3 regions of the Rhodococcus sp. NPDC055112 genome follow, and region 3 is predicted to be linked to each of the others. Evidence: riboswitches for the same ligand, from Rfam matches in the RefSeq annotation. Region 3 holds a riboswitch; each other region holds the start of a gene.
What was found. Region 3 has a riboswitch for S-adenosylmethionine ahead of ACWFRB_RS15365 (AfsA-related hotdog domain-containing protein). Riboswitches for the same ligand answer to the same signal wherever they lie in the genome.
Positions count from the first base shown of each region.

Region 1: linked by a shared signal. The riboswitch ahead of ACWFRB_RS11865 (aminotransferase class V-fold PLP-dependent enzyme) and the one ahead of ACWFRB_RS15365 (AfsA-related hotdog domain-containing protein) in region 3 are both predicted to bind S-adenosylmethionine.
Region 2: linked by a shared signal. The riboswitch ahead of ACWFRB_RS20300 (bifunctional o-acetylhomoserine/o-acetylserine sulfhydrylase) and the one ahead of ACWFRB_RS15365 (AfsA-related hotdog domain-containing protein) in region 3 are both predicted to bind S-adenosylmethionine.

Region 1 is NZ_JBSGTR010000019.1:55,528-61,815, reverse strand. Features, by position in the region: gene ACWFRB_RS11875 (Glu/Leu/Phe/Val dehydrogenase dimerization domain-containing protein) at 1-451, opposite strand, end outside; gene ACWFRB_RS11870 (hypothetical protein) at 746-1,021, shown strand; SAM riboswitch class IV at 1,167-1,282, shown strand; gene ACWFRB_RS11865 (aminotransferase class V-fold PLP-dependent enzyme) at 1,328-2,605, shown strand; gene ACWFRB_RS11860 (putative leader peptide) at 2,615-2,707, shown strand; gene ACWFRB_RS11855 (hypothetical protein) at 2,754-3,389, shown strand; gene ACWFRB_RS11850 (winged helix-turn-helix domain-containing protein) at 3,457-3,993, opposite strand; gene ACWFRB_RS11845 (flavin reductase family protein) at 4,115-4,582, opposite strand; gene ACWFRB_RS11840 (putative leader peptide) at 4,730-4,789, opposite strand; gene ACWFRB_RS11835 (YbaK/EbsC family protein) at 4,843-5,316, opposite strand; gene ACWFRB_RS11830 (hypothetical protein) at 5,378-6,288, opposite strand, start outside.
Region 2 is NZ_JBSGTR010000053.1:33,546-39,833, forward strand. Features, by position in the region: gene ACWFRB_RS20285 (DUF4231 domain-containing protein) at 1-277, opposite strand, end outside; gene hutH (histidine ammonia-lyase) at 382-1,929, opposite strand; gene ACWFRB_RS20295 (amino acid permease) at 2,007-3,398, opposite strand; SAM riboswitch class IV at 3,580-3,697, shown strand; gene ACWFRB_RS20300 (bifunctional o-acetylhomoserine/o-acetylserine sulfhydrylase) at 3,834-5,144, shown strand; gene metX (homoserine O-acetyltransferase MetX) at 5,147-6,288, shown strand, end outside.
Region 3 is NZ_JBSGTR010000032.1:18,570-24,857, forward strand. Features, by position in the region: gene ACWFRB_RS15340 (type II secretion system F family protein) at 1-284, shown strand, start outside; gene ACWFRB_RS15345 (type II secretion system F family protein) at 281-865, shown strand; gene ACWFRB_RS15350 (DUF4244 domain-containing protein) at 938-1,141, shown strand; gene ACWFRB_RS15355 (TadE family type IV pilus minor pilin) at 1,156-1,509, shown strand; gene ACWFRB_RS15360 (Rv3654c family TadE-like protein) at 1,485-1,850, shown strand; SAM riboswitch class IV at 1,977-2,088, shown strand; gene ACWFRB_RS15365 (AfsA-related hotdog domain-containing protein) at 2,111-2,926, shown strand; gene ACWFRB_RS15370 (HAD family hydrolase) at 2,923-3,669, shown strand; gene ACWFRB_RS15375 (hypothetical protein) at 3,666-4,526, shown strand; gene ACWFRB_RS15380 (MFS transporter) at 4,594-5,817, opposite strand; gene ACWFRB_RS15385 (FMN-dependent NADH-azoreductase) at 5,795-6,288, opposite strand, start outside.

The sequences.
Region 1 (6,288 bases), on a different contig from region 3:
CGGCGGTGGGCAGGCCGAAGACGTGCGCGGTCCGTTCCCGAACAATCTGCATGTCGGCCGCGCTGGTACCGACGTCCTCTGCGGTCCGGTATCGCCCGCCCAGATCGTCCACGATGTCGGCGAGGTCGAGCATCGCCGCGCGGCGGCGGTCCCCGTCGAGGACCTCGCCCGGCGCCAGGGCGATCACGGACTTGCCACCGCCGGTGTCCAGACCCGCGACCGCACATTTGAGGGTCATCGCGGCGGACAACCGGAGTGCGTCCTCCATCCCGGACTGCCAGTCCGGGTACTGCCACACCCGGCAGCCACCGAGCGCGGGTCCCAGCCGGGTGGAGTGCACGGCGACGGTGATCGGGAGGCCCGAGCGCGGTCCGCATTCGAGGGCGACGTGTTCGTGGTCGAAGCCGCTGTGCGAGGTGCGGGTGACGGGTCGGGCTTCCAGGGTGGTCATCGTTGACGTCCTTCCGATAGCTGGGCTGGGTGGCGCTCAGGGCAGTGTCGATATGCGCTGTGTGTCGCTACTACAGTCGATATGGCTGGCAGAACAGTCAATAGTGGGATCTCTGGCTGATCGGAGTGATCAGTAGGCGTGGGTGACCTGGGTCACCGATGTGACGTAGCGCTCAGTTGTCCGCCGATCGGAGGACCCGAGGTTCCCCCGGCTGACCCGCCGATCGGTGGACAGACACGAGCGGCGCCCCCGGCGAGAGTTGATTGCGTACCCGAACCCAGGAAAGGGAATCGCATGACGACAACACAGGCGCCGCCGCAGATCCGGCGGGTTCTGTTCATCGGGACCCCGGCGGCCTTCGTCGAGACCGAGCGGTGGCTCAGGCAGCACGGTCTGGAGTCCACGCGGGCGCTCGGCGACGACCTTCTCGGTGCGATCGCCACCGAGGACGTGCTCGACGGGATCTGCTCGGCCGCCGATGCGGCGGCGGTGCAGCACGTGCGCGCGCTGGGGGTGCCTTGCGTCCGCGTTGAGCCCTTCGCGCCGGTGATGCTCCTGGCCGCCTGTTAGGTCTCGATCGGAGCAAAAAGGCTGAACAGCAAGTCATTTCAATTCGAGTGAGACAGGCCATCGGGCGCCGGGGACCGGCTCGCGGAACACGCGAGCCGGTCTCTGCTGTTGACAACCCGCGACCCGGCCTGCCATTCTCGCCGTAGGTCATGAGTGCCAGCAGATAGCCCCGGCTTGCTGGCCGGCAACCCTCCACCGCGGTGGGGTGCCCCGGGTGACGACCTGGCTGCGGTCCAACACCGGACCCGGCAAGCGCGGGCTCGTTGTCTTCCACAAGCACACGGGTCCCTGACCGAGGGATGTCTGATGACTGCTGTTCTCACCGCCACCGCCACCGCCGTTCGCTCCGACGAGCGCTGCGCCGCCGACCGTCCGTTCGCCGAGGTCTCCGGGGCCGACCTGACCGTCCCGCTGGCAGACGGCGGGACCTGCACCTACGCGAACTTCGACTACGCGGCCAGCGCGCCTGCCCTGGCGCAGGTCACCGCGCGGGTGCAGGAGCTGCTGCCGTACTACGCCAGCGTGCACCGGGGGGCCGGGTACGCCTCGCAGGTGTCCACCGCCAGCTACGAAGGGGCCCGTGACGTGGTCGCCGGGTTCGTCGGGGCCCGGTCGGACGACGTGGTGGTGTTCACCAGGAACACCACCGACTCGCTGAACCTGCTGGCCGGCTGCGTGCCGGGCGACACCGTTGTCCTCGACATCGAGCACCACGCAAATCTGTTGCCCTGGAAGAAGAACGGCACGCGGATCGTCCGGTCCGCGGACACCGTCGCCGAGACGGTGGAGCGGATCGTCGCCGAACTGTGCAGCAAGCCGGCAGCGCTGCTCGCCGTCACCGGCGCCTCCAACGTCACCGGCGAGGTGCTGCCGATCGCCCGGCTCGCCGAGGTCGCGCACGCCTGCGGGGCGCGGATACTCGTCGACGGCGCCCAGTTGCTGCCGCACCGGCGGGTGGACATCGCCGCGCTCGGCGTCGACTACCTGGCCTTCTCCGGTCACAAGCTGTACGCGCCGTTCGGGGCGGGCGCGCTCATCGGCAGGCGGGACTGGCTGGATGCCGCCGAGCCGTACCTGGTCGGCGGCGGCGCCACCCGCGACGTCTCGGCGGCAGGCGTCGACTGGGCGCAGGCCCCGCAGCGTCACGAGGCCGGCACCCCCAACGTGCTCGGCGTCGCGGCGTTGGCCGCGGCCTGCACGGCGCTTGCCGGCCTCGACGCGGAGGCGTCCGAGCTGCACGAGCGTGCCCTCTGCGCTCGGCTCGTCGACGGGCTGCGCGGCATCGACGGCGTCGAGCTGCTCCGGATCTGGTCCGACTCCCCGGATTCGGTCGGCATCGTCACCTTTGCCGTCGACGGATGCGCGCCCCGCGAGGTGGCGAGCTACCTGTCGGACCTGCACGGCATCGGGGTGCGCGACGGCCGGTTCTGCGCGCACCCGCTGCTGTCCCGGCTGGGCAGGCCGGACGGCGCGGTTCGGGCGAGCCTCGGCCTCGGCAGCCACGCCGCCGATGTGGACCGGCTGGTCGCGGCGCTGCGGGAACTGGTGGACGGTCGCCGCCGCGCGACGGGCCTTGCCGGGTAAGCTCGCGCCATGGCACCCGTGACGACCCTGGCGACTGACGCCCGGTGGTGCCGTCGGCATGTGGATCTCTGCCGTACCGCGTCGGGCATGTGTCTGGGCTGAGCTCGTCCCCGGCTCATCAGCTCGCACGCATCTCTCGAGGAGACCCATGTCCATCGATTCTTCTTTCCATACCCGGCCGCTGCACGTCGCGGTCGAACTGTCCGGCGCCGGTCACCACCCGGCGTCCGCGGCGCACACCGACTTCCGGATCCCGCTCGGGCTCACCGACTACTGGGTGGACCTGACCGCACCCGCGGACCCCGACGCGCAGCTCGACCTGGCCGCGGTTCCCGGCACCGTCGTCCGCATCCGAGCGCACGACCTCCGCGGGGCGCAGCAACAGCGTGACCGGATCCGGGCGGACACCGCGGCCGATGGCCGGGACCCGGACTCGGTCACCGTACTGCTCGACGTCGAGGTGCTCCTCGGCGATGATTCGCGTTCCGCGCGAAGGGAACTGGCCCTGCTCGACGGTGGGCTCCGGGGTATCAGGGTGCCCGATTCGATCTCCTACGTCGGGACGGCATCGGGTCTGGCCGGGCTCATCGCCGACATCCGCGCGGCGGGGGTCGCCGACGGGGTGACCCTGCTGCCGCTGGTTCTGCCCCGCGTGCTCGACCGCGTGGTGGACGACGTGCTGCCACTGCTGCACGAGCGCGGCCTCACCCGCCCGTCGGCGACGCTCGGCGAGGTGCTCGGGCAGTTCGGGTTGACTTCCGGCAGAAGCATTCTCGCGTCATAGCGGGCTACAAACGGCGGGAGCCATCGTCCGGTCACACCGGTCGATGGCTCCCGCCGTTTGTGGACATTCAGGCCGCCACGGTTTCGGTGATGATGCGGACCCGGGGATCGGGGTCGAAGCGGTAGCCGGTGCCACGGACGGTGGACACCAGCCAGCCGTAACGCCCGAGCTTCATCCGGACCCGGGAGACGTGGACGTCCACGCTGCGCCCCGCCCGTTCGCGCTCGCCGAGGGTGCCGCTCAGCTCGAGCAGTCGACGCCTCGACACCACCACCCGCGGTCGTCGGGCCAGGTGGGAGAGGATCTCGAACTCGGTGTGGCTCAACGAGACCGGCTCGCCGCGGGTGAACACCTGCCGGGCCGGGAGGTCGATGACGAGCGGTGCGTCGATGTCCGCTGCCTTCGGCGGAGCGGCGACGGCCGCCGGTGCGGCGTCCATCCGGGCCCGGGTGCTGACGCCGGGGAGGAGCTCCTGCGCGGTCGCACGGAGGGCGTTCGCGAGGGCGACCAGCTGCTGCCGGTCGGTGGATCCGGTGTTGCTGAATTGCAGGGTGAGGATCAGATCGGGATTCGAATCCCGCTGTCCCAATGCGGAATCAACCATGAGTAACTCCCAGTTTCGATTGTGTTGGTGTGCGCCGGTCGTGGTCAACGACAGCTGCGACACTCACTCCGAACGGGGGAGATGAAGGTGGAGGTGGGCATGGTGATGTTCGCCGCCGGGATCATTCGCCGAGCGGGGTCGGGCGGAAGTACCGGCCGTCGTGGTACAGCAGGGGAGCTGCAGCTGCCTCCGCGTCGTCCTCGTCGTGCACGCGCGTGACCAGCCCGATCACCAGCGTGTGGTCGCCGATCGGGATGAGCTGGTGGACGGTGGTGCGCAACCAGATCGGTGTGCCGTGCAGCACCGGCTCGCCGGTTTCGAGACGCTTCCACAGCGATTCGTCCGCGAAGCGCTGGTCCGCGCTGCGCGAGAAGCGCTGGGCGAGGTGCTGCTGGTGTTCGCCGAGCAGGTGGATCACCAGCGAGTCCGCTGCGTGCAGCGCCTTGATGCTCGAGGAGTTGTGCGCGATGTTGAACGAGACCAGGGGCGGGTCCAGTGAGATCGACGCGAAGGAAGTGGCGGTGAAGCCGACCGGGCCCGCCCCGGCGTCGAGCGTGACGATGGTGACGCCCGCGGGGTAGCGGCGCATCGCCGCCCGGTACTGGTCGGCGGTGATGCCTATCGGGTCCTCGGGGGTGGCTGCCTCGGGCAGGTTCTCGAGTGGCTGTGACAACGGATTCTCCGGATCTTCGGCTGCGCTAGATGCACGCACCAGCGGTGCGTGCGACGAGTCGGATCAGCGCGGACACCGGCTCGCGGAGGTGCGGCACAGGTCGACGTGTCGTCGGCTCCACACTCCGTCAGTCACTTCGCCTCCAGGGATCTGTTCCGCCCACTATAGGACCCGGGTCAGTCGACGTCGATGGCCAGCCCGGCCGTGATGCGGAGCAGTTCGGAGAAGGTGGTGCGGAACACGGTCGCGGGATGGCCCGCCGCCGCCCACAGCTCGGGGTACTGCGCGAGCGCGGCGTCCACGTAGGTGGGCAGATTCGTCGGGTGCCCCACGGGGGCGACGCCGCCGATCGGCTGGCCCGTCACCTCCCTGACCGTGTCGGCGGGTGCCCGGGTCAGGGTGCCCTCGAGGCGTTTGCCGGTGTGCTCGATGTCGACCTTGTGTGCGCCCGAGACCAGCAGGAGGATCGGGTCGTCGTCGAGCAGGAACACCAGCGACTTCGTGATCGCGCCGACGTCGACGCCCAGCGCGGCGGCGGCTGCCTCTGCGGTGTGGGTCGACTCGTCCTGGGTGACCACCACGCCGTGATGGCCACGGGAGATCAGGACGCGCGCGACGTGGGCGGCGTTCGGGTGCAGGAGCCTGGCCATGCCCCACAGTAGGTCCGGCGCGGCGGCCGCGCACGGCATCCGGGGCGACGTGTCGCGGCGGTCACGGCGTCGCGGCCGCGCGCCTGGTGTCCCTTGCGGCGAAGCCGAGCATGAGGGCGACGCCCACGACGGTGTAGATGGCGAGCGTGACGATTGGCTGGCCGACTCCGGTGCCCTGGAAGTAGACGATCGACCGCACGCCCTCGGTGCCTGCCCCCGGGGTGATCCAGCGCCCGATGGCGGCGTAGAAGCCCGGCAGCACGTTGGAACCGAAAGCGCCTCCCGCGCTCGGGTTCCCGAGCACGACGAAGATCAGGATCGCCAGCGGCACCGCCAGGATCCCGACGGCCGCCCGCAGCCCCATGGTGAAGATGCCCGTCGCGAAGACCACGCCCGCGCCCAGCAGTGAGAGCGGCAGCAGGTGGCCGGTGAAGGTGCCGAGCAGGTGAGTGGTGATGAGCGCGCCGAGGAAGCCGGAGACCGCTGCGTACCCGGCCATGATCGCGATGTGCCTGCCCGCCTCCCTCATGGTGCTCGGTGCGCCGATGAGCAGTCCGATGGCGGCGGCGAGCAGGTAGCCGCCCACCACCCAGCCGAGCGAGAGGTAGAAGCCGGACAGGCCGCGGTTGTCGTGCACCGCGACCGGCACCTCGTCGCGGACGACGAATGTGCGGTGCTTGGCGGTGTCGACCTCGGCGAAGATGCCCTCGAGCGCGGTCGCCGCCGAGCTGCCCGCGGCGTTGGCGGTGATGAGGGTGTCGGTTCCGGTGGGGCTGATGACGTAGGCGCCCATGATCTCGCGGTCCCGGATCATCGAGCGCGCCTCGTAGGTGTTCGCCCCCGTGCGCGCCTCGACCGGGTGGCCGTCGATCCGATTGAGCTCGTCGGTGACCTGCTGGCCGATGCCGTCGGGCAGTCCGGGCTCGGTGATAACCGCGATCGGGATGTCGCGCGGGGTCGGCTGGTGGAACG
Region 2 (6,288 bases), on a different contig from region 3:
AGGCCGTCACGACGGTCGCGACGGCCAGGCAAACCGCGCCGAAAGCCGCCACAGGAACCCTGGCCACGCCGGCCGTCCCCAGGAAGGTCGCGGTCAGCGTCGCTGCGATCGCGCCCCCGGCGCCGAGATAGAGCACGGCCGCGCGGGCGACGTCGATACGCCGCTTGAAATGGTCGGCCACGCGGGACCAGCGAACGCGTGTCGCCCAGATCGAGGCGACCAGATCTTCCTCATCGCTCGTCGCGCGCTCGCTCGGCAGGGCACGGGAAACAGCCATGACGACCACCTCGTTCACAACGACAGTCGGGTTCGCCCGCGTACCCATCCTGTGCCCCCTGCGCCGCGCGGTCACGAGTAGTCGGCTACCCGATACCGGTCGACTCAGGCCAGCTGCCCGATCACGGTCTCGGCGCTGCGGAGCAGCGCACCCGAGGCCGCCAGCTCGACCGCGGCCCCGATCTCGGGCGCGAGGAACCGGTCGGGGCCGGGGCCCCCGACGTGGACCCGGATCGCGTCGCGCACGGCAGCGGTCGCCGGTGCCGGCTCGAGCGGGGCCCGCAGGTCCAGGCCGCGGGCGGCGGTCAGCGCCTCGATGGCGAGCACCCGGGTGAGCCCGTCGATCGACCGTCGGAGCTTGCGCGCGGCCGACCATCCCATCGACACGTGGTCCTCCTGCATCGCCGAGGACGGGATCGAATCCACGCTCGCCGGTGCCGCCAGCCGCTTGAGCTCGGAGACGATCGCGGCCTGGGTGTACTGCGCGATCATGTGCCCGCTGTCCACGCCGGGGTCGCCTGCCAGGAACGGCGGCAGCCCGTGACTGCGCGCGGTGTCGAGGAACCGATCGGTTCGGCGCTCGCTCATGCTCGCGAGGTCGGCGACGACGATCGCGAGGAAGTCGAGCACGTAAGCCACCGGCGCCCCGTGGAAGTTTCCGTTGGACTCGACCCGGCCGTCGAGGGTCACCACCGGGTTGTCGATGGCGCTCGCGAGCTCACACGCCGCGACCCATTCGGCGTGGGCAAGGGTGTCCCGGGCGGCGCCTGCGACCTGCGGCGCGCACCGCAGCGAGTAGGCGTCCTGGACCACCGTGCAGTCCGGGGTGGCGTGGCTGGCGACGATCTCCGAGCCCGCCAGCAGCCGGACCATGTTCGCCGCCGCGGTGGCCTGCCCGGGATACGGGCGCAACGCGTTCAGGTCCGCGGCGAACACCTTGTCCGTGCCGAGCAGCCCCTCGACGCTCATCGCCGCGGTGACGTCGGCCAGCGGCAACAACCGGTGCAGGTCATCGCAGGCGAGCACCAGCATGCCGAGCATCCCGTCGGTGCCGTTGATGAGCGCGAGGCCCTCCTTCTCCTCGAGGACCAACGGGTGGATCCCGGCCGCGGCCAGTGCGCCTGCGGCGGGCAGGTGCTCCCCGGCGGCGTCCCGGACCAGGCCCTCCCCCGTCACCGCGAGCGCGACGTGGGCGAGCGGCGCCAGGTCACCCGAGCAGCCGAGGCTGCCGAACTCGGGAACCACGGGCGTGATCCCCGCCGACAGCAGCGCGGCGTAGGTGTGCGCCACCTCCGGCCGTGCCCCGGTGCGACCGGTCGCCAGCGTGGCCAGGCGCAGCAGCATCATCGCGCGCACCACTTCGCGCTCGACCTCAGGACCGCTCCCCGCGGCGTGCGAACGGATGAGGCTGCGCTGCAGCTGGGCGCGCAGCTCCGGCGGGATGTGCCGGGTGGCGAGCGCACCGAAACCGGTGGACACGCCGTACACCGGACCGAAGTCCCGCGCGAGTGCCTCGATGTGCGCCCTGGTTGCCGCCATGGCCGACACCGCCTGATCGGACAGCAGCACCGGGGCGCCGGAACGGGCGACGTGCAGCACCTGGCCGGGCGTCAGCGGGGCGACGCCGACCACGACCGGTTCGGGATTGTCCACCGCGGGCTCCTCCGTCGGGAAGCGAGCTGCTGCTCACATCCTCCCGCCGAATCGGTCGCGGCGCGGGGAAATCACCGTCAGGACGCCTGATGCACCAGTTCCGGCTCCGATTCCGGCGGCGGACGGACGAAGCGGAAGTAGGCGAGGGTGAGCAGGATCAGCCACACGGCCCCGACCACCAGTGCCACCCTGGTGTCCGCGTAGAAGGCGAGGACTGCGATCACGAAGACCAGGAAGGCGATCGCCAACATCTGCCCGTAGGGCCAGAACGGCACCGGGAACTTCAGCTCCGCCGCCTCCGCCGGATCCATCCGCTGCCGGGAGCGGTAGTGCGAGAGCAGGATCATCAGCCAGACGAAGATCGTGGCGAAGGTGGCGATGGAGGCGATCACGAGAAAGACGGACTCCGGGATCGCGTAGTTCAACAGCACCCCGACCAGCAGGGCCACGACCATGATGACCACCGTCATCCACGGCACGCCGTTGCGCGAGACCCGCCGCATGATCGCGGGCGCCTGCCCGCGTTGCGCCATGCCGAACATCATCCGGCCCGCACCGAAGATGTCGCTGTTGATCGCCGACAGGGCCGCGGTGATGACCACGATGTTCAGCACCGTCGCCGCCGGTCCGATGCCGAGGCCCTGGAAGATCTGCACGAAGGGACTGCCCTCGGATCCGATGCTCTGCCACGGGTTGATCGCCATGATCACGGCCAGGGTCAGCACATAGAACAGGATGATGCGCACCGGGACGGTGTTGATCGCGCGGGGAATCGTGCGCTCCGGGTCCTCGGCCTCGCCCGCCGTGACACCGATGATCTCGGTGCCACCGAAGGCGAACATCACGATCGCGAAACAGCCGACGAAGCCGCCGAACCCGGTGGCGAAGAACCCGCCGTCGGACCACAGGTTGCTCACTCCGGTGCCGGTGTCGTGGACCCCGAACCCGAAGATCAGGATCGCGACGCCCGCGGCGATCATCGCCACGATGGCCGCCACCTTGACCAGCGTGAACCAGAACTCGAGCTCGCCGAACACCTTGACGCTGAGGAGATTGATCGCGCCGATGAAGAAGACGATCGCCAGGACCCAGATCCACCGCGGCACGTCGGGGAACCAGAACCCCATGTAGACGCCGAACGCGGTCACGTCCGCGAGGCACACCACGATCATCTCGAACGTGTACGTCCACCCCGTCATGAACCCGGCCAGCGGCCCGAGGTGCTTGCTCGCGTACTCGCCGAACGAGCCCGAGACGGGATTGCTCACGGCCATCTCGCCGAGCGCCCGCAGCACGAGGTACACCGCCAGGCCGCCGATCAGGTAGGCCAGCAGCACGGACGGACCGGCCTGCTCGATCGCCGCGGCGGAGCCGTAGAAGAGGCCCGTGCCGATGGCGGAGCCGAGCGCGATGAATCGGATGTGCCGGGCGGTGAGACCTCGGGTCAGCGCCGTGGCGGCGGCTTTCACTATCGGTCTCCCTGCGAGCTACTCGAAACTCGGGCGATGCCCGGACTTGATGATTGCGACCCGCAGCCTAGCCCTGTAATGCAGGTCACCCGCTGTCGCCGGGTCCATGGCGGCGCCTCCGCCACACCGAAACGCCGCCCTCGCTTTCGACCGCTCGACCCGAGCCGCTAATATCGAGGGCGGTCATGAGTGCCAGCATCAAGCCCCGGCTAGCTGGTCGGCAACCCTCCATCCGCGGTGGGGTGCCCCGGGTGATGACCGGGTTGTCCGAGAAACAGTTCGGATGACAAGCGCGGGTCCGTCGGGACGGACCCACAAACCGGGCCACGACCCACCGGAGGTTCACCATGTGTTGTTGTCGCAGATAGGACCCAGTCTTGCCCCCTGGCGCCTGAGCTGCGCCGATCTCCCCCAATTTCTTGGAGTAGACAACACATGAGCGAGAACACCCCCGTCACCGACCCGACCGCTGCCTGGAGCTTCGAGACCAAGCAGATCCACGCGGGCCAGACGTCCGATGCGACGACCAACGCCCGCGCGCTGCCGATCTACCAGACAACGTCGTACACGTTCAACAACACCGATCACGCGGCGGCGCTGTTCGGGCTGGCCGAGCCGGGCAACATCTACACCCGGATCATGAACCCGACCCAGGACGCGGTCGAGCAGCGGATCGCCTCGCTCGAGGGAGGCGTGGCGGCGCTCCTGCTGGCCTCGGGGCAGGCCGCCGAGACGTTCGCCATCCTCAACCTGGCCGAGGCGGGCGACCACATCGTCTCCAGCCCGCGCCTGTACGGCGGCACCTACAACCTCTTCCACTACACGCTGCCCAAGCTCGGCATCACGGTCAGCTTCGTGGAGGACCCCGACAACCTCGAGCAGTGGCGCGCGGCCATCCAGCCGAACACCAAGGCCTTCTTCGGCGAGACCATCTCCAACCCGAAGAACGACGTCTTCGACATCCCCGGCGTCTCGGCGGTGGCGCACGAGAACGGCATCCCGCTGATCGTGGACAACACGGTCGCCACCCCGTACCTGATCCGGCCGCTCGAGCACGGCGCGGACATCGTGGTGCACTCGGCGACCAAGTACCTCGGCGGGCACGGCACGGCGATCGCCGGCGTCATCGTCGACGGCGGCAATTTCGACTGGACCCAGGGCAGGCACACGAACTTCACCACGCCCGATCCCAGCTACCACGGTGCGGTGTTCGCCGACCTCGGCGCGCCCGCGTTCGCACTCAAGGCCCGCGTGCAACTCCTGCGCGACGTGGGCGCAGCGGTCTCGCCGTTCAACGCCTTCCTCATCAGCCAAGGCCTGGAGACGCTGAGCCTGCGCATCGAGCGGCACGTCGAGAACGCGCAGCGGGTCGCCGAGTTCCTGCAGGCCCGCCCCGAGGTCACCTCGGTCGCATACGCCGGACTGCCCTCGTCGCCCTGGTACGAGCGCGGCCAGAAGCTCGCCCCGAAGGGTGCGGGCGCGATCGTGGCGTTCGAGCTGGCCGGTGGGGTCGACGCGGGCAAGAACTTCGTCAACGCCCTCACCCTGCACAGCCACGTCGCCAACATCGGCGACGTGCGTTCGCTCGTCATCCACCCCGCCTCCACGACGCACTCGCAGCTGACCCCCGAGGAGCAGCTGGCATCGGGCGTGACCCCGGGCCTGGTGCGGCTCGCGGTCGGCATCGAGGGCATCGACGACATCCTGGCCGATCTCGAGGCCGGTCTCGCGGCGGCGGCATCTTGACAGTGCGCTCCGAGTCAGACGCCCGTTCGGCGCGGCCTCCGCGGGGAGCTCTACCGGCCCTCGCGGGGTTCCCGCCGCCGAACGGGCGGCTGACGGGCATCGGCATCGGCCCGCTGGAGCTGGAGAGCGGTGTCGTCCTGCCCGATGTCACCCTCGCCGTGCAGGCGTGGGGTGAGCCGAACGCCGACCTCGACAACATCGTGCTCGTCGAGCACGCGCTGACCGGCGACTCACACGTCTCCGGTCCCGTCGACGACGAGCACCCGTCGCCGGGCTGGTGGAACGGCATGATCGGCCCCGGCGCCCCCATCGACACCAACGAATGGTGCGTACTGGCCACCAACGTCCTCGGCGGCTGCCGGGGCACCACCGGACCCGCCTCGCTCGACCCGGACGGCCGGGCGTGGGGATCACGCTTTCCGGAGATCTCCATACGCGACCAGGTCCAGGCGGAACTCGCGCTGGCCGACCTGCTCGGCATCGACCGATTCGCGGCTGTGGTCGGCGGCTCGATGGGCGGCATGCGGACCCTGGAATGGACCGTCGGCCACCCGGGCCGCGTCCGGTCCGCCCTGATCCTGGCGGTCGGGGCACGGGCGACCGCGGACCAGATCGGTACCCAGACCACCCAGATCGCCGCGATCACCGCCGACCCCGACTGGCAGGGCGGCGACTATCACGGCACGGGACGGGTGCCACGCACCGGACTCGGGATCGCCCGACGGATCGCGCACCTGACCTACCGCACCGAGGACGAACTCGACACCCGGTTCGGCAACGCCACCCAACCGGGCGAGGACACCTGGCACGGCGGCCGGTACGCGGTGGAGAGCTACCTCGAACACCAGGCCGACAAGCTGGTCGCCCGCTTCGACCCGGGCACCTACGTGCTGCTCACCGAGGCGATGAACCGTCACGACGTCGGCCGCGGCCGCGGTGGCATCGAGGCCGCCCTGGCCTCGACGCCGGTCCCGGTGATCGTCGGCGGCGTGGACTCCGACCGTCTCTACCCACTGCGGCAGCAGGAGGAACTCGCCGAGCATCTGCCCGGGTGCGACGGCCTGCGCGTGGTGAACTCCCGATACGGGCACGACGGCTTCCTCACCGAGGCCGATTGGGTCACCAAGCTGCTCGGTGAGACCAT
Region 3 (6,288 bases):
GCGTCGCCCTGGCGGACCTGCTCGATGCTGTCCGCGCGGACCTGGTGGGGCGCATCAGGTTCCGGGGCCGAGTGGAGGCGGGACTGTCGGGGGCAAGGGCCACGGCAGCGGTGCTCGCCTGCCTGCCGTTGCTGGGGATCGCGCTGGGCCAGTTGATGGGTGCGAGCCCGCTGCGGGTGCTGCTGTCCGGCGGTCTCGGTGGGATGCTGCTGATGCTCGGCACGTTGTTCGTCTGCGCCGGCCTGCTCTGGACGGACCGCATCACCGGGCGGGTGACCCGATGAGCGCCGCGGTGGCGGTGCTGTTCGCGGCCGCCGCGCTCGCCGCTCCCGGTGCGGGCTCGGCGGCGACGCGGCTGCGGGGGCCGGTGGCGTCGCCCTCGGGGCGGGCGGAGCGCGCAGTGCGACGCGAGGCCGGCGATCCCATGGCGATCGCCGCCGGATTCGACCTCTTGGCGGCGTGCCTGCAGTCGGGGATGCCCGTCGCCGTTGCGGCGGAGGCGGTTGCGATGTCCGCTCCGGAGCCGTTGGGCAGCGCGCTCGACTCGGCCGCAAACCTGCTGGCCCTCGGTGCGGAGCCCGAGATCGCCTGGGAGCGTGCGGCGGCGCACTCGGAAACCGAGGGGCTCGCGCGGATGGCTCGTCGCTCCTCGCGGTCCGGCGCGGCCTTCGCGGGTGCGGTGTCCGAGTTGGCGGCGCAGCGCAGGCTCGCGCTCGAGGACAGGGCGGTGGCCGCGGCCGAGCGGGCGGGTGTGCTGATCAGCGGCCCGCTCGGGCTGTGCTTCCTGCCCGCCTTCCTCTGCCTCGGAATCGTCCCGGTTGTGGTCGGTCTGGCCACCCGGGTGCTGAGCGGGGGTGTGCTGTGAGTCCGCGCAGCCGAAGGACCGAGAGAACCCGTCGCGGAGATACCGCGACGGTGATCGAGAGGGGGGAACATCATGGTAACCAAGGGGATTGGTGTGCTGCGTACCCGATTGCTGCTCGCCGCGGCCGCCGAGGAGGGCATGTCGACCGCGGAGTATGCGATCGGCACCATTGCCGCGGCGGCATTCGGGGCGGTGCTGTATTCGGTGGTGACGGGCGACTCCATCGTGACGGCGCTTACCGGGATCATCGACAAGGCGCTGAACACCGCGGTCTGAACGATGTCGGTGCGGTGACGGTGGAGGCCGCGATCGCGATCGCCTCGATCACGGTGGTCGTGGTGCTGTGCCTGGGTTCCTTTCTCGCGGTGTCCGCGCACGTTCGCTGCGTGGACGCCGCGCGGGAGGCGGCCCGGCTCGTCGCGCGGGGCGATCGGGCGGAGGCGATCCCCGCGGCGCAGCGGGTTGCCCCGCCGGGCGCGCGGATCACGGTGCGGGAGGTCGACGGATTCGCCACGGCGGTCGTCGGGGTCGCGGTGCCACTGCTGCCTGCGCTCGACGTCTCCGCGGAAGCGGTTGCCGCAATGGAGGACTCGGGTTCCGCCGGATCACCGTCGGATTCGTGGCCGAGGGGGGCAGGCGGGTGAGGGACGAGCGGGGAGCGGCCACCGTCCTGGCCTGCTGGGCGATGCTGGCGCTGATCGCGGTGGCGGCCCTGGTGATCCACCTCGGCTCGGCGGTGTCGGCGCGGCACCGGGCCCAGTCGGCCGCGGACCTGGCTGCGCTCGCGGCCGCTGCCGCCCTGGAGCGCGGCAGCGAAGCGGCCTGTGCCGCGGCGACCACGATCGCCGGGCGGATGCGTGGGACGGTGCGTGACTGCCGGATCGAGGACTGGGACGTGGTGGTGACCGTCGGGGCCCGGTTGCCGCTACCGGCCGTCGGAGGCGGTGACGCCGTCGCGGCGGCCAGGGCGGGCCCGGTCGAGTAGCGGAGTGTCCGGGTGTGTCCGGTGTGTGACGCCCTTACCCGATCGCAATCTTGAGCCCCACCTCACAGCAACCAATCGGTTGGTTGGGTTGACGCGCGATTCGGGTGGACCTAATTTTCTGTCCACGGTCATGAGTATCAGCGTCAAGCCCCGGCTCGCTGATCGGCAACCCTCCAGTGCGGCGGGGTGCTCCGGGTGACGACCGGATGGCGGTCATCCGACGCCATAAGCGCTCAATTCAGTCCTCGAAGGGGATACCCATGTCCGCAGTTCAGCTCGCCCCGGCAGCCCTTCCGTCGCAGCTCCCGGCCGCCGATGTCGTAGCCGAGATCCCGCTCACGGATCTGGTCGTCGTCGCCGACCGATTCCGTGGCTTCGCCGATGGCACACGCGTCCACACCGTCTCGGGTCTCGTCGCCGCACTGCGCGGCGGCGCGTTCCGGAACGTGCGCACCGACCTGACCATCAGGCTCGGGCAGGGGATCAAGCGGCACGACAAGGAATACGTCGAACACGTCGCATCGATCCATGCCCCGGACGCGGAGGTTCGCCTGCTCGGCGACATCGCCGCCCCGGCGCCGCGCCATCACGTGCACAAGTATCAGGAGACCAACGTCCTCATCGCCAACCTGGCGCGCGCCGAGGACGGGAGCTTCACCTCCGACCTCCGGATCGACGGGGACAACGAGCTGCTCATCGATCACCAGACCGGCGAGCACGTCCAGGGGCTGGTGATCGTCGAGGCGGCGCGGCAGCTGTTCCTCGGGGCCTTCGAGCTCGAGTACGGCAACCGCTCGCCCGAACGGCACTACTACGTCGTCTGGAACTCGATCAACCTGTCGTTCAAGACCTTCCTGTTCCCGTTGCCCGCATCGCTGCGCGCCCGGTTCGGAGCCGTCTCGATCCAGGATCCGGCCAAGCTGCAGTTCACGATCGACATCGAGGTGACCCAGTTCGGCCGCAGCGTCGCGACCGCGACGATCTCGTTTGCCGCGCTGGAGAACTCGACGATCAGTCAGATCGAGCGACGCAAGGCGGCGAAGGCGATCGAGGCCTTCCTCGGGGCCACCGCATGACGGGCATCGAGCGGGGCCCCGCTCAGGTCGCCTTCTTCGATGTCGACGAGACACTGATCACCGTCAAGAGCATGTTCGCCTTCCTCGAGCACTGGTTGTGGGAGCGGGGCGATGACGGTAGCGAGTACTCGCGACTGCGCGACGCATTGCGGCGGCAGGCGGCAGGGGGCGCGCCGCGGGAGGAGGTGAACCGGAGCTATTACCGCACGTTTCGGGGGGTGCCACTCGTCGAGCTGGAGGAATCGGGTCGCCGGTGGTATCGGGAGTTCGAGTCCACCGCCGCCCCGTACTACGCGGAGACCCTCGGCGCGCTGCGGGACCATCGCGATGCCGGTGCCGCGATCGTGCTGCTGTCCGGCTCGTTCGCACCTGTACTGGGGCCGATCGGGGAGGCCGTCGGTGCCGACCGGATCGTGGCGAGCCGCCCGGTCATCGACGGCCAGGGGGTGCTGACCGGCGAGGTCGAGCGGCCGATGATCGGGCAGGCCAAGGCGGAGGTGGTCACCTCGGTCTTGGTGGAGCTAGGGGTCGATACCGGGAACAGCTACGGGTACGGCGACCACGACAGCGACCTCGCCTTCCTCGAGGCGGTCGGGCACCCGGGGCTGCGCGGCGACGATCCGGTGCTCCTGGCGCGTGCGGCGCGGGATCGGTGGCGGATCCTCGGCGGCGGGACCACCGGCCTCGCCGGAGCCGGCCCGCTGCCCACCACCACCAGCACCGGACAGCGAGGTCTTCGATGACAGAACAGGTTTCGGCAGAATCAAGGATCTACGAACTCACCCCCACCACGCAGGGCCCGCTCTATCCGCCGAGCGAGGCGGTCGACCGGGATGGGAATTTCGTCGTGGTCGGGTGGATCGCCAGGAATGCGGGCGATGGGGCCGTCACGCGGGAGTGGGGGAGCGCGATCGTCGATGCGGGCACCCCGGTTCCCGCATTCGGGGGTGTGGAGCCGTACACGATCGTGCGCGAACTCGGGACGGAGCTGTCGGCGGATGACGGGGCGACGGTGCTGCACACCCTGCCGCTCCCGTTGCCCGCCAACAACTATCCGATCGTGTTCGCCCCCGACCAGGTTCCTGGGGCCGCGCAGGTCCAACGGCCCAGCTATGCCTTCCACGAGACCCCGATCCCGGATCTGCGGCACGAGGACGGTAGGCGCCTGACCGAACCGGTGACCCTCGGGGACTGGCTACGGGCGCGGGGCACCGTGCGGGTCGGCGTCAGCGCGGACGGCAGGCACGGCGAGTTCGCCTTCGAGTTCTCGGGCCTGATCCCGGAGTCGCTGTACACCGTGATGTCCCTGCGCCAGCGGGACCTGGACCCGGCCGCCCCGACACGACCCGGGCCGCTGGGGGTGCCGAACGTGTTCGTCACAGATCCAGTTGGTCGCGCGACGTACCGGGCGTCGCTGCCGAACGCGTTCCCGGCCCCGGACAGCCCTGGGGCCAATCGCATCGTCAGTGTCGTGGTGCTCTGGCAGAGCTACCAGCAGAACTACGGCGGTGCGATCGGTCAGTTCGGGCTCGGCGGCGACATCCATGCGCAGCTGAAGATCCCGGTTCCCGGCTTCGAGGAGTTCACCACCAGGGAATGACCTCGGCGCTCACACCAGAGCCCCTGTCCCGCAAGGGGACAGGGGCTCTGGGCGTTGCGGCTCGTTCTCAGCCGACCCTCGTCGACACATAGGCCAGGCCTGCGCCCGCGAGGGCCACCGCGGCCATCGCGCCCGCCACAGCCCCGTAGCCGACCCCGGCCAGCAGATTGGCCAACTGAGGTCCGGCGCTCGCGCCGAGGAACAGGGTGAAGGTGTACAGCGAGGTGGCCGCGCCGCGTGCGGTGCCTGCCCGCTCCGCGATGGCCTGCACCAGCGCGGGTGCGGCGACCGCGATCGCCGCCACGAAGAACAACAGGCACAGCGCGACCCACACGCCCCCGAGCGGCACGATCGTGGCCGCGGCGGTGATCGCCGCGGCGAGCAGAGCCGATACGACCCGGGTCGTCGGAGCCACCCCCGCCAGCCGGCCTGCCAGCAGCGGGACCGCGATCATCGCGGGCAGGGCGCTGGCCCGAAGAGCCAGCATCGCGCCCTCGCCGATACCGTCCGGGGGGCTGAGCTGGATCCCGGTGTAGAGGCCGACGAACACGCCGAGCACGCTGACGCAGCTGGCGAACAGCAAGGCCAACAAGGGGTTTCGCAGCAGGGCGACGAACGGGCCGAACGAGCCGCGCAGGCCGCGCGGCTCGTTCGCCCGTGGGGCCGCGGCGGGCGCCCGCGGCTGGAGAACGAACCACGCCGCCGCGCCGACCAGCACGAATCCCACGCTGCTCAGCAGGAATATCGCGCTCGGGCCCCATGCGGCCGCGACCGCCTGCGAGGCCACCTGCGCGATCACGCCTGCCGCGAGGAAGGAGCTGGTCAGGCAGGTGAGCGCGAGCACCCGGCGTCGCGGCTCGATGTGCTCGGCGAGGTAGGCGAACGCGGCGGGGGCGAACAGCGACGCGGTCGCGCCCTGTGCGATCCGGGCCGCGAGCCCGAGCTCGAGACTCGGGGCGAGGGCCACGAACAGGGTCGTCACCGAGGTCGCCAGCAGCCCGCCGACGATGACCGGGCGCCTGCCCCAACGGTCCGAGAGCGGACCCGTGACGAGAAATCCCAGCGCGTACGCGAGCCCGAAGCACGTCGTCGTCCACGTCACGGCCGAGCGCGTCGCGCCCCACTCCCGCGCCAGGTCGTCGAGGAGTGGGAGGACGACGTACAGCTGCCCGACGACGAGGACGCCGGCAAGACAGATCAGGCCGATCGTTCGTCCCGTCGGTGCCCAGCGCGGCTCCGCCGCCGCGACAGCGGTCGCCGCCGCGAGATCAGAAGGTGGCTGCGAGCTCACGTGCCCGCTCCTTGGCGACGGCCAGGCCGGCCGAGGGATCGGGCGTCAGGACCGTCGGGGCGTACCGGATCTCGGAGACCGAGTCGATGCCGACGAAACGCAGCCAGTCCTCGACGAACGGGGTCGCGAAATCGGCTCCGAACTCCAGGGGGACGCCGGGGCTGTGGACGCCGCTGGTGTAGACGGTGACGGCGCGCTTGCCCGCGAGCAGCCCGGAGTACCCCTGCGCGGGATCGAACTCGAATGCCCACCCCGGCTGGGTGACGAGGTCGATCCACTGCTTGAGGATGTACGGGATCCCGGAGTTCCAGATCGGGATGCTCAGGACGTAGAGGTCCGCCGCCGCGAAGCGGTCGAAGACCTCCCTGGCCTGCTCCCAGGCCCGACGCTGTTCGAGCGTCTGTTCCTGGCCGGTGAACACGGCGAGCTTCGCGCCCGCGGCGGCGGTGCCGAAATCGGGCAGCCGCTCCT